Regions from separate parts of the Enterobacter cloacae complex sp. HYC042_NIDB genome, predicted to be linked through region 3. Evidence: predicted binding sites of a transcription regulator. Region 3 holds the regulator's gene; each other region holds the start of a gene.
What was found. Region 3 encodes CRP, which controls carbon source genes, mostly activating them, when cyclic AMP is high. Its sites were predicted from a motif close to ATGTGANNNNNNTCACAT; they were not measured.
Positions count from the first base shown of each region.

Region 1 (3,592 bases), 960 kb from region 3:
CGTGGCCGCAAACGGATGGCCGTAGGCGATCGACCCACCCAACACGTTGAATTTGCTCTGATCCACTTCGCCGGTGGCATGGGCGCGGCCCAGCACGTCGCGTGCAAAACGCTCGCTTGCCAGCAGCTGCACGTTTGCCAGGGTTTGCGCGGCAAAGGCTTCGTGCATATCAATCAGGGTTAAATCCGCCAGGGTTAGCCCCGCGCGATCCAGCGCCAGCGGCGTGGACCACGCCGGACCTAACAGCATGTCCTGCCAGACATCAATGGCGGTAAAGGCATAGCTGCGCAAATAGCCCAGCGGCGTGATGCCCAGCTCTTTTGCACGCGACTCCGTCATCAGGATCACCGCAGCAGCACCATCGGTCAGCGGCGTACTGTTGGCCGCCGTCACGGTGCCGTGCTTGCGGTCAAACGCCGGACGCAGTTTGGCGTAATCCGCCAGCGTCGAGGTACCACGAATATTGTTGTCTTCAGTAAGAGGCTCTCGATAGGGAGGCGTGTAGGCGGTCATGACCTCGTCGGTGAGTTTGCCCTCCGACCAGGCTTTCGCTGCCAGCTGATGCGAGCGATGCGCCAGCGCATCCTGCTGCTCGCGGGTGATGCCGTAGGTTTTGGCCATCTGCTCGGCGGTATCGCCCATTCGCAGGCCAGTCGAATATTCCGCTACGGCAGGTGGCACGGGCATGAGATCGCGCAGGCGTAAACGCGAGAAGAGTTTGAGCTTCGCACCGGTGGTGCGGGCTTTATTAGCATCCACCAGAATGCGGGCCAGCTTTTTACTGACGCCAATCGGCAGTACGGAGGAAGAATCGGCGCCACCTGCGATCCCGGCGCGAATGGTGCCCGCCATCAGACTTTCCGCCACGTTTGCTACCGCCTGGAAGCTGGTCGCGCACGCGCGGCTAACGCTGTAGGCATCGGTATGAACGTTCATGCCGGTACCGAGAACAATCTCACGCGCAATGTTAGGGGCTTCAGGCATCTGCACCACCTGGCCGAAGACCAGCTGTTCGATGACCTCAGGCGGAATTTCGCTGCGAGCCAGCATCTCCCCCACTACCATTTTCCCCAGATCGACAGCCGGTATACCGTGAAACGCCGTCGCCTGACGTGCAAACGGCGTACGCAGACCGCTGACAATGGCAATGCGGTCACCTTGTCGGGTGATTAGCGGTAATGCCTGACTCATAACCTTCCCCTGTGAAAAATTTTACATGACTATAAAGTGGTCTGACCTGATAACAGTCTTAACCATTTTTTTACATTCAGCCAATCGGGGAAGCTTAAAAATGCGAGGTAAAACACAGAGAAGAAAAAGAAAATGCCCCTGCATGGCAGAGGCAATTGTGCGGTTTGTTGCCGGGTGGCGACGGTGCCTTACCCGGCCTACACGATCGTAGGCCCGTGCAAGCGAAGCGCCGCCGGGCAAAAAGGATTAACGCAGACCGAGCTGGAAAATCAGCGTTTCAGCTTCGCAGGCAAACACAAAGTCGATATCCAGCTTCACGCCGCCGTCCACTTCCGTGAAGGTAGATTTGATTTCACACGGATCGGACTCCACATCACGCGCGCGCTTGCTCAGCGCGGCCAGCGTATCTTCGGCTTCGGCGCGGTTGGTGAACACACGGCTGTAAGACGCGGTGCAATCGGTGTTGTCCATGATGGTGCCAACATCCATACAGCAGCAAACCGGGGTTTCATCAGCACTGCATTTACTCATAGCTCAATTTCCTCTGTATTCGCGCAGCGCGCGAGATAAACACGATGCTGATATTTTACGCCCCAGCGCTGGCTCTCTCCAGCCGTTAATGGCGCAAAATCGGATAAGTGACCGATATCACACTAAAAAATGATCTAAAACAAAAACCACCCTTTTGAGTGCGCCGCGATGGTCACAATTTTGCCAACCAGATCTCGTTTCAAGAAACATGTTTGAAAATATTAATAAACAAACTTGCAACATTCAGGCTGGTCGGACCTATACTCTGGCCACTGGTCTGATTTGTCTGTCATACCTCAGACCCTACACTTCGCGCTCCTGTTACGGTATGTAACAATTATTGAATAAAAATAACTCAATGAGGTTATGGTCATGAGCCAGAAAACCCTGTTCAACAAGACTGCGCTGGCAGTCGCAGTGGCAATCGTCTCTACTTCCGCCTGGTCAGCGGGCTTTCAGCTAAACGAATTTTCTTCCTCTGGCCTTGGCCGCGCGTATTCAGGGGAAGGTGCAATCGCTGATGATGCGGGTAACGCAAGCCGTAACCCTGCATTAATCATGATGTTCGATCGCCCGACCTTCTCTGCTGGTGCGGTGTATATCGATCCTGATGTCAACATTTCCGGCACGTCACCTTCTGGTGCGAGCCTGAAAGCAGATAACATTGCGCCAACGGCGTGGGTACCTAACCTGCACTTCGTTGCACCAATCAATGAACAATTTGGCTGGGGCGCATCCGTCACGTCTAACTATGGCCTTGCTACCGAGTTCAACAACAACTACCCGGCAGGCGAATACGGCGGTAAAACAGACCTGACAACGCTAAACCTGAACCTGAGCGGTGCTTATCGTCTGAACGACAGCTGGAGCTTCGGTCTGGGCTTTGATGCCGTCTACGCCGATGCAAAAATTGAGCGTTACGCCGGTGAACAAACGGCTCGCCTGCCGAAAAACAGCAACAAAATTGCCAGCCTGAAGGGCGATGAGTGGGGCTATGGCTGGAACGCCGGTATTCTGTACGAGCTGGACAAAAACAACCGCTGGGGCCTGACCTATCGTTCCGAAGTAAAAATTGACTTCGACGGCGATTACAAGAGCGGCATCCTGACGCCGGTCAACAGCCTGGTCCCTGGTGCGGGTACCACTATCCCGTGGGGGACTTCCGGTCAAACTGTCCCTGGCTCACTGTCACTGCATCTGCCAGAAATGTGGGAAGTCTCGGGTTACAACCGCGTAGCGCCACAGTGGGCTATTCACTATAGCCTGGCCTATACCAGCTGGAGCCAGTTCCAGGAGCTGAAAGCGACCGGCACCAACGGTCAAACGCTGTTCTATAAGGACGAGAGCTTCCACGACGCCTATCGCATTGCGTTGGGTACCACCTATTATATGGATGATAACTGGACATTCCGTACCGGTATCGCATTCGATGACAGCCCGGTACCGGCTGATAAGCGCTCCATTTCCATTCCGGATCAGGACCGCTTCTGGGTGAGTGCTGGTGCAACCTACGCGTTCAACGAGAATGCTTCTGTCGATGCGGGCGTATCTTATATGCATGGCCAGAAAGTGACCTTCAAGGAAGGCCCGTACGAATTTACCTCTGAAGGTAAAGCCTGGCTGTTCGGTACTAACTTCAACTACGCGTTCTAATCGCGCAGGGATCAAAAAAGGTGAGCGTTGCTCACCTTTTTTATTTATTCCGAATCAATATCTTTAAGTTCGTTTTCAATTGCCTTCGCGTTTGGATTATCTTCCGGCTTCAGCTTGCCGCCGTTGGCGATAAAGTCATGATTCTGGAAGTACGCTTCACGCACCATAATGTACGGATCGGACGACTGGCGCAGCAGGCCGTCTGAATCGAGCAGTT
Region 1 covers NZ_CP109650.1:3,543,042-3,546,633, forward strand. The annotation lists gene fadI (acetyl-CoA C-acyltransferase FadI) at 1-1,191, opposite strand, end outside; gene OKF39_RS16935 (YfcZ/YiiS family protein) at 1,438-1,722, opposite strand; gene fadL (long-chain fatty acid transporter FadL) at 2,095-3,375, shown strand; gene mlaA (phospholipid-binding lipoprotein MlaA) at 3,420-3,592, opposite strand, start outside.
Region 1: the regulator CRP is predicted to act here: its motif matches at 1,828-1,845, upstream of OKF39_RS16935 (YfcZ/YiiS family protein).

Region 2 (3,592 bases), 1.2 Mb from region 3:
AGTATGCCGACCAGGACAGACAGGCTGTAAAAAACGCGCTTTAACATGAAGATGGCTCGTTCGTGGATGAAATTTAACTCAGGCTACTTTACCCGCCTGGTTAGCGCAAGAAACAGCGACTCAACTGAGGGGTTTTTCAGCAACGTGGCGGACATTTCTGTCCGCCGGAAGGTTTACGCCAGCAGGACGCGGTCGATCGTCGTGCAGCCTAACGCCTTGAGCGTTGCGGCGGTGGCATCCCACTGAATCAGCGGCGCATCGGCCTTTTCGGCCAGAACGGCACGCTGAATGTCCGGATAATCGTAGCCGTTCAGGCTCAGCAGGTTGAGTGCGCCCTGCAGCGGCGGCAGCGTTGGGTTAAACGCGGCGTTTTCCGCATAGCTGCCGGTGAAGATACGGCCATCGCGGCACTGCAGTGCCACGCCGCTCGGGGAGTTGCTGTACGGGGTGTGGCTCTTGTTCGCCGCGCGTATGGCCGCCTGGTTCAGGTCATCGCCGGACAGGGCGAAACCGTGATCCTGCTCGTCCATCAGCAGCGTTTTAATCTCAAGATCTTTCGGGCCGAAGGCGTCAGGCAGGTAATCGCCCAGCGTGTGCGGCGCGCGGCCCGGCAGGTTAATGCGCAGCTGCAGCCCGCTGTTCAGCTCGTTCATAAACTGGCGGCAGTGGCCGCACGGGGTATAGTTTACGGTGATGGCGCTCAGGGCTTTCTCACCGCGCAGCCAGGCGTGGCTGATGGCGCTCTGCTCGGCGTGAACGGTCTGCTGCATGGTTGCGCCGAGGAACTCCATGTTCCCGCCGAAGTACCAGGTTCCGCTGACGCCGCGCGCGATGGCGCCGACGTTGAAGTGGGAAAGATCGGCCCGGGCGCAGGCGGCAGCCAGGGGCAGCAGTGCGAAAGCCAGCGCGTCTTCATCCAGCCCGGTTGCCTGTTTAAGCACCGTGACCTGCTCCGCCGTCAGCAGGGCGGGGAAATGTGCATCTGCCAGAATGGGAGCCAGGGCTGACTGCAAATTCTCTGCAAGCTGAGCGAAGGCAGCTTGAAAACGTGGGTGCATGGCGTTTGCCTCATAAAGGTTAATGGATCGGTAGTTTACGGAGCCGCAAGGCCTTTATATGTGATCCACATCTCATTATGTATGCAACTTATGAAATCAAAATGAAATTTGCGCGACGCATCGCAAATTTTAGCCCATCACCGCCAGAATCAGCGGGAAAATGAACGGGGCGAGCAGGGAGGTGATAATCCCGCAGATCACCAGCGCAAGCGAGCTAAACGCCCCTTCCTGATAGTCCAGCTCCGCGCAGCGGGCGGTACCCAGCGCGTGCGAGGCGGTGCCCATCGACAGCCCGCGCGCTGCTTTGGTGTGAATACGCATCCCGTTCAGCAGAGTGTGGCCAAACACCGCGCCGAGAATACCGACGAAAATCACGCACATCGCGCTGATGGCTGGAATACCGCCGAGGCTGCCGCCTACCGCCATCGCGATAGGCGTGGTCACTGATTTAGGCAGGATAGAGGCGGCAATTTGCGGGGAGGCCCCCATCAACAGCGCCACCGACGTGCCGGTGATCATCGCCACCAGGCTTCCCACAAAACAGATAGTAATGATGGACTTCCACCGTGCGCGGATCTGGTGCAGCTGCTCGTATAAAGGAAAGGCAAGCGCGACAACGGCGGGCTGCAGGAGGTCGTTTAAAATTTTGCTGCCTGCAAAGTAACGCTCATAAGGAATGCCGGTGAGCAGCAGGAAGGGAATAATCACCACCATCGCCACCAGCAGGGGGTTCAGCAAGGGCATTTTAAATCGTGCGGCAAGCTTGCGCGCGGCGAAGAATACCAGCAGGGTTAACGGCAGTGACCACCAGATATTAGCCATCATTTTTTTGTTTTCTCCCCGACCACGTTACGTTCTCCATGTACCAGATGAGAACTCCAGCTCACCACCAGGAAAACCACCAGCGTACTGACCGCGCAGGAAACGACAATCGGGCCGAACTGCGCCTTGAGCAAATCAAAATACTGCATGACGCCCACACCGATAGGCACGAACAGCAGCGCCATGTAGCGGATAAGAATGAAGCAGCCTGGATTGACCCACTTTGCAGGCAGAATTTGCAGCGCCAGTAAAACGAAGAGGATCAGCATACCGATAATGCTGCCGGGAATGGTGATGGGCAGCAGCGACGCGATGAAAATGCCGGCATACAGGCAGGCGTAAATCAGGACGAATGCGCGCAGATATTGCCAGATAATGTTCAATGATTTGCTCATGGTGATAGTCCTTGCTGAAACGCATTCATCATACAATTAAACCTAAAAATGTGCCACGGATCACATCATGAATTTTGAGCATACCAGACATTCCGGAATGGAACGTCCGGTATTACCTTACTGGTGCAGGCTACAGTTTAGAGGAAAGGGATTGCGCTGGCGAAGTCACGCGCCAGAGAAGGCATCAGCGTCAGGCGGTCAGTCTATCGAGAAAAGAAAACAGCACCTGGTTCATTTCGCGATAATCATGCGAGCGGAGTTTTTCCGCCGTTTCGACAAAACGGAATTCACCCGCACGGCGGAGGTCATTCTGCGAATGCTCAATCAGCAACTCTACCACCTCCGGCGTCAGCTCCATATGGCACTGGAAACCGTAAACCCGTTCGCTGTATTGCACGATCTGGCGGGGACAACCCTCGCTGTAAGCCAGAACCTTAGCCTGCGGCGTCAACCCAGGCATATCGTTATGCCAGTGACCGACGTTCAGCACGCTGCCAAAGTCCTCAAACAGCGGGTTCGCCTTGCCTGCATCTGTGAGCCTGACGGGAAATTTGCCGATCTCTTTTTCCGGGCTGTGGCAAAACGCTGCGCCCAGCGCTTCGCCGATAAGCTGTGAGCCCAGACAAACGCCTAACACCGTTTTACCTGCCTCTATCGCGCGGCTGATGAGTGCCTTTTCCGCCTGCGCATCAAACCAGGGGCATTCCTCAAGCGTGGTGGCGGGGGATTGCGGGCCTCCCATGATGATAAGCAGGTCTGTGCCCCCCAGTTCCTCAGGTAAAGGTTCGCCCTGATACACTCTGGTGTAGCTCAGACTGCAGCCGCGACTTTTCCCCCAGATTTCATAGGCGCCTGGCGCCTCGAAATGTTCATGAATAATAAAATGGATGTGCATTGCGTCTCTCTCTGGTTACGTGTACAAGCAGCATCATAAGAGGAAGGGGGGAATGTGAAATGCCAACCGTTATCGATAAAACGCCAATTCACGACGATGCTATCGGATGGTCAAGAGGGGCAATTCGCTATACGCGCGGCGAAGTCGATCCGCCTCACCAGCATTCGCAGGGACAACTTTTGTTTGCCATTAAGGGGGTTATGCTGGTTGAAACCGGCAGCAAACGCTGGGTCATACCGCCGCAGCGCGCGCTTTGGATCCCTCCCTTTCAGGAGCATACCTACAGCGTGTTATCCGCAACGGAGCTTCGCGCGGTCTGGTTTAGCCCGGCACTGATTTCGCAATGCGAACCTTTTAAGCGGAAAGACGAGGTTCACGTGATTATGGCCACAGCGTTGTTCAAAGAGCTGATTGCCGGGCTG
Region 2 covers NZ_CP109650.1:3,347,739-3,351,330, reverse strand. The annotation lists gene sanA (outer membrane permeability protein SanA) at 1-47, opposite strand, end outside; gene cdd (cytidine deaminase) at 174-1,058, opposite strand; gene OKF39_RS16055 (CidB/LrgB family autolysis modulator) at 1,188-1,883, opposite strand; gene OKF39_RS16050 (CidA/LrgA family protein) at 1,880-2,275, opposite strand; gene OKF39_RS16045 (type 1 glutamine amidotransferase) at 2,466-3,170, opposite strand; gene OKF39_RS16040 (AraC family transcriptional regulator) at 3,230-3,592, shown strand, end outside.
Region 2: the regulator CRP is predicted to act here: its motif matches at 1,117-1,134, upstream of cdd (cytidine deaminase).

Region 3 (3,592 bases):
CGCTGACGCCATGCCACCGACGAAATGGTGTGCATGGTGTTCAGATGTCCCAGTACGCGCTGCAAATGCTGCTCCAGGGTGCTCATCGGCCCGTGGGTCAGCGTCTCCGGTGCCTCCAGAATGTTCGAATCCCCCGACTCGCCCGGCGCGTCATACTCCAGACGCTGCTGACACCGCTGCAGGGCAATTTCACAGGACTGCAAATAGCGCTGCGCCAGATCCGGCGTCAGCATCGTGTGTTCGCGCGCCAGCGTGGTCATGGCGTTAATGTGCTCGACGATAAACTGGCTGTGCGTGACCCACAGCTTCATATCGGCAAGATAGTGTGAGTTAAAGCCCGGCTCCTGCATCGCCTGGTTGAGCGAGTTAAACAGGGCGTTGTGCGCCTGGTTGACCTTCATCCGCTGATACGCCAGCGGGGAGGGCTGCGGATCGTCGCTCAGGATCAGACGAATGGCCTGCTGATCAGCCTCCAGCGCGTCGTGGGCGTTCTGCCTCAGCAGCCCGCTCTGCCACTGCGGCCACAGCCAGACCATGCCGCCAAAGGCAATCAGGCAGCCGATCAGGGTATCAATCAGCCTGGCGACAATAAACTGTTCGCCGTTAAGCGTCAGCAGCTGAAGGGTATATACCGCCGTCACCGTAAAGCCCACCATCGCCCAGCCGTAGTTTTTGCGAATGATTAGATAGCTTACCAGGGTGATCGCCAGCATGCCCGCCAGGGTATAGCCCTCGGGCACGTGAAAATGCAGCGTCACGCCCGCAATAATCAGCCCCGCCATCGTGCCGCCTGCCCGGTGCAGAATGCGCACCCGCGTGGCGCCATAGCCGTTCTGGGTAACAAACAGCACGGTCATTAAGATCCAGTACGGTTTCGGCAGGTGGAGCGCCATGCCCATCAGGCTGGCGATACTGAGCATGACGCTAATCCTTGCAGCGTTGCGCAGAGCGGAAGATTTCAGAGACAGGTAGCTTCTCAGCGCCGGCAGCAGCGGCAGACGTTTCTGTTTATCCGCCATCAGGTCACGGGAATAAAGCGGGCGCTGGGTGCGCAGCACGCGGGCGATGCGGCTGAAGTGCCAGGCGGCAAACTGGCCGACCGGGTTATCCGGGTGCTGACGGGCGATTTTCTCCAGCGCGCCGAGCTGTTTGTCCATGTTAAAGCGCGTGGGGTAGCGGTGGTAGAGAATATCATCGGCCAGCACCCGCAGGCGCGCGGAGACGGTTTGTGCGTTCCAGCGGATCACCGCTTCGGCATGGCTGCGCTCAACCAGCTTTTGCACCTCCTGCGGGTGGTGAAGGCTAACGGAGATATGCTCCTGAAGATCCAGCCCCACCTGGAAGGTGCGCAACAGCCGTTTATATTCGTGGTTCTTGTTGGCGGCGAGCATATGCAGCTGCTGATAGCACTGGCTTATCAGGTCTACCACCTTTTGCTGGCGCGTCAGCAATGGCGGTAAGGATTTTTCCGGATCCGTATGCTGGGTGAGCAGGGTGTATTTGGCTTCACAGTAATCCGCAAGCTGCACGTAGAGCAGGCTCAGAGATTCGCGCAGCGGCTGCTCCCGCCACAGCCAGAACCAGAACCAGTTAAACAGCCCGTACCACAGCGTGCCGAGGGCGTAGATCAGCAGCGGCTCCCACACGGGCATATTACCGGCGAGGCTCAGGGTGAAGATGGCCGCAATGAGTGACGCGGGAAGCAGCCGGGCATGGAGCGAGCTGATTTCGGCGGTGACGCCGAGGGTCATCGCCAGCACGGTCAGGATCAGCGGCAGGGGAATATCGCGAGCCAGCAGAAGCTGCACCGCGAGGCTACAGCCAGCAAACAGCGAGCCGCCAATTATCAGACGTTTGAAAAAGCGTTTATGGGGCGTGTCCAGACCGGCAATGTTGCAGCAGGCGGGGACGAGAGAAAACAGCAGGCCCTGCTGAAGATGTCCCAGGATCAGGCCCACGGCCACGGGAAGACACAGCACCAGCGTTTGTCGTAGTGCGTAGTTAACTTCCGGGTGATAGATCAGCCTGCGCCACATGGGGAATAGAGACAAAAACGGCGTGACACCTCGCGATGGCACGCCGTTTAGGCAGGATTAACGGGTTCCGTAAACCACGATGGTTTTACCGTGGGCGGAGATCAGGTTTTGATCTTCCAGCATTTTCAGAATACGGCCCACCGTTTCGCGGGAGCAACCGACGATCTGACCGATTTCCTGACGGGTAATTTTAATTTGCATGCCGTCCGGGTGGGTCATCGCGTCTGGCTGTTTCGCCAGGTTCAGCAGAGTCTGCGCGATACGGCCAGTCACGTCCAGGAAGGCGAGGTTACCCACTTTCTCTGACGTCACCTGCAGACGGCGCGCCATCTGGGAAGAAAGACGCATCAGGATGTCAGGGTTAACCTGAATCAGCTGACGGAATTTCTTATAAGAAATTTCAGCCACTTCACATGCTGTCTTTGCACGAACCCAGGCGCTACGTTCCTGGCCTTCTTCAAACAGGCCCAGTTCACCGATAAAATCGCCCTGGTTCAGATAGGAAAGGATCATCTCTTTGCCTTCCTCATCTTTGATCAGCACTGCCACCGAGCCTTTGACGATGTAATACAAGGTTTCCGCTTTTTCACCCTGGTGAATCAGCGTGCTCTTCGATGGGTACTTATGAATGTGGCAATGAGACAAGAACCATTCGAGAGTCGGGTCTGTTTGCGGTTTGCCAAGCACCATGCGCTGTTATCCTCTGTTATAAGCTGTCACCAGAGTCATCAGATGCATCCGGACTCTGGGGTTGCAATCGAATTCTTACCCATACCCTGGGAAGTCGGCTGTCGTAACGTTTCGCAGCCAGTAAAGTTTGATGTCCTCTGCATACATGTGTAACGTCAATGTATTACTGTAGCATCCTGAGTGTTTTAGCATAGCTTTTGCCGCGTGTCTCCTGGTGTCTCGCTTCAGCATGATGCAGGTCGCCTTCCATTGCGAGAAATGTAACGCACGCGTAATCTGTCACCAAAAATGCAACGTTGGAGTTAATGAATATGCAAGCGCGCGTGAAGTGGGTTGAAGGTTTAACGTTCCTGGGCGAGTCCGCATCAGGACACCAGATTTTGATGGATGGTAACTCCGGCGATAAAGCCCCAAGCCCAATGGAAATGGTGCTGATGGCGGCAGGCGGATGCAGCGCGATTGACGTGGTGTCGATTCTGCAAAAAGGCCGTCATGACGTGACGGATTGCGAGGTTAAACTCACCTCAGAACGTCGCGAAGAGGCGCCACGCCTGTTCACCCACATTAATCTGCACTTTGTTGTCACCGGGAAAGAACTGAAAGACGCGGCGGTCTCACGCGCGGTGGATCTCTCTGCGGAGAAATACTGCTCTGTGGCGTTAATGCTGGAGAAAGCGGTAAAAATCACCCATTCGTATGAAGTGATCGAGGCTTAATTATTGGGGCATCGTGCGTGTTGATGCCCTCACCCTAACCCTCTCCCACGGGGCTGAGGGTTCCCCAGAAAAATGAAAAGCACGATGAAGTGTGATCTACTGGTTGCGCTAACAAATCAGAAGAGACCTCATCGTGCCTTTACAGACAGT
Region 3 covers NZ_CP109650.1:4,503,578-4,507,169, reverse strand. The annotation lists gene OKF39_RS21645 (YccS/YhfK family putative transporter) at 1-2,036, opposite strand, end outside; gene crp (cAMP-activated global transcriptional regulator CRP) at 2,094-2,726, opposite strand; gene OKF39_RS21635 (OsmC family protein) at 3,038-3,442, shown strand; gene OKF39_RS21630 (IS4 family transposase) at 3,576-3,592, shown strand, end outside.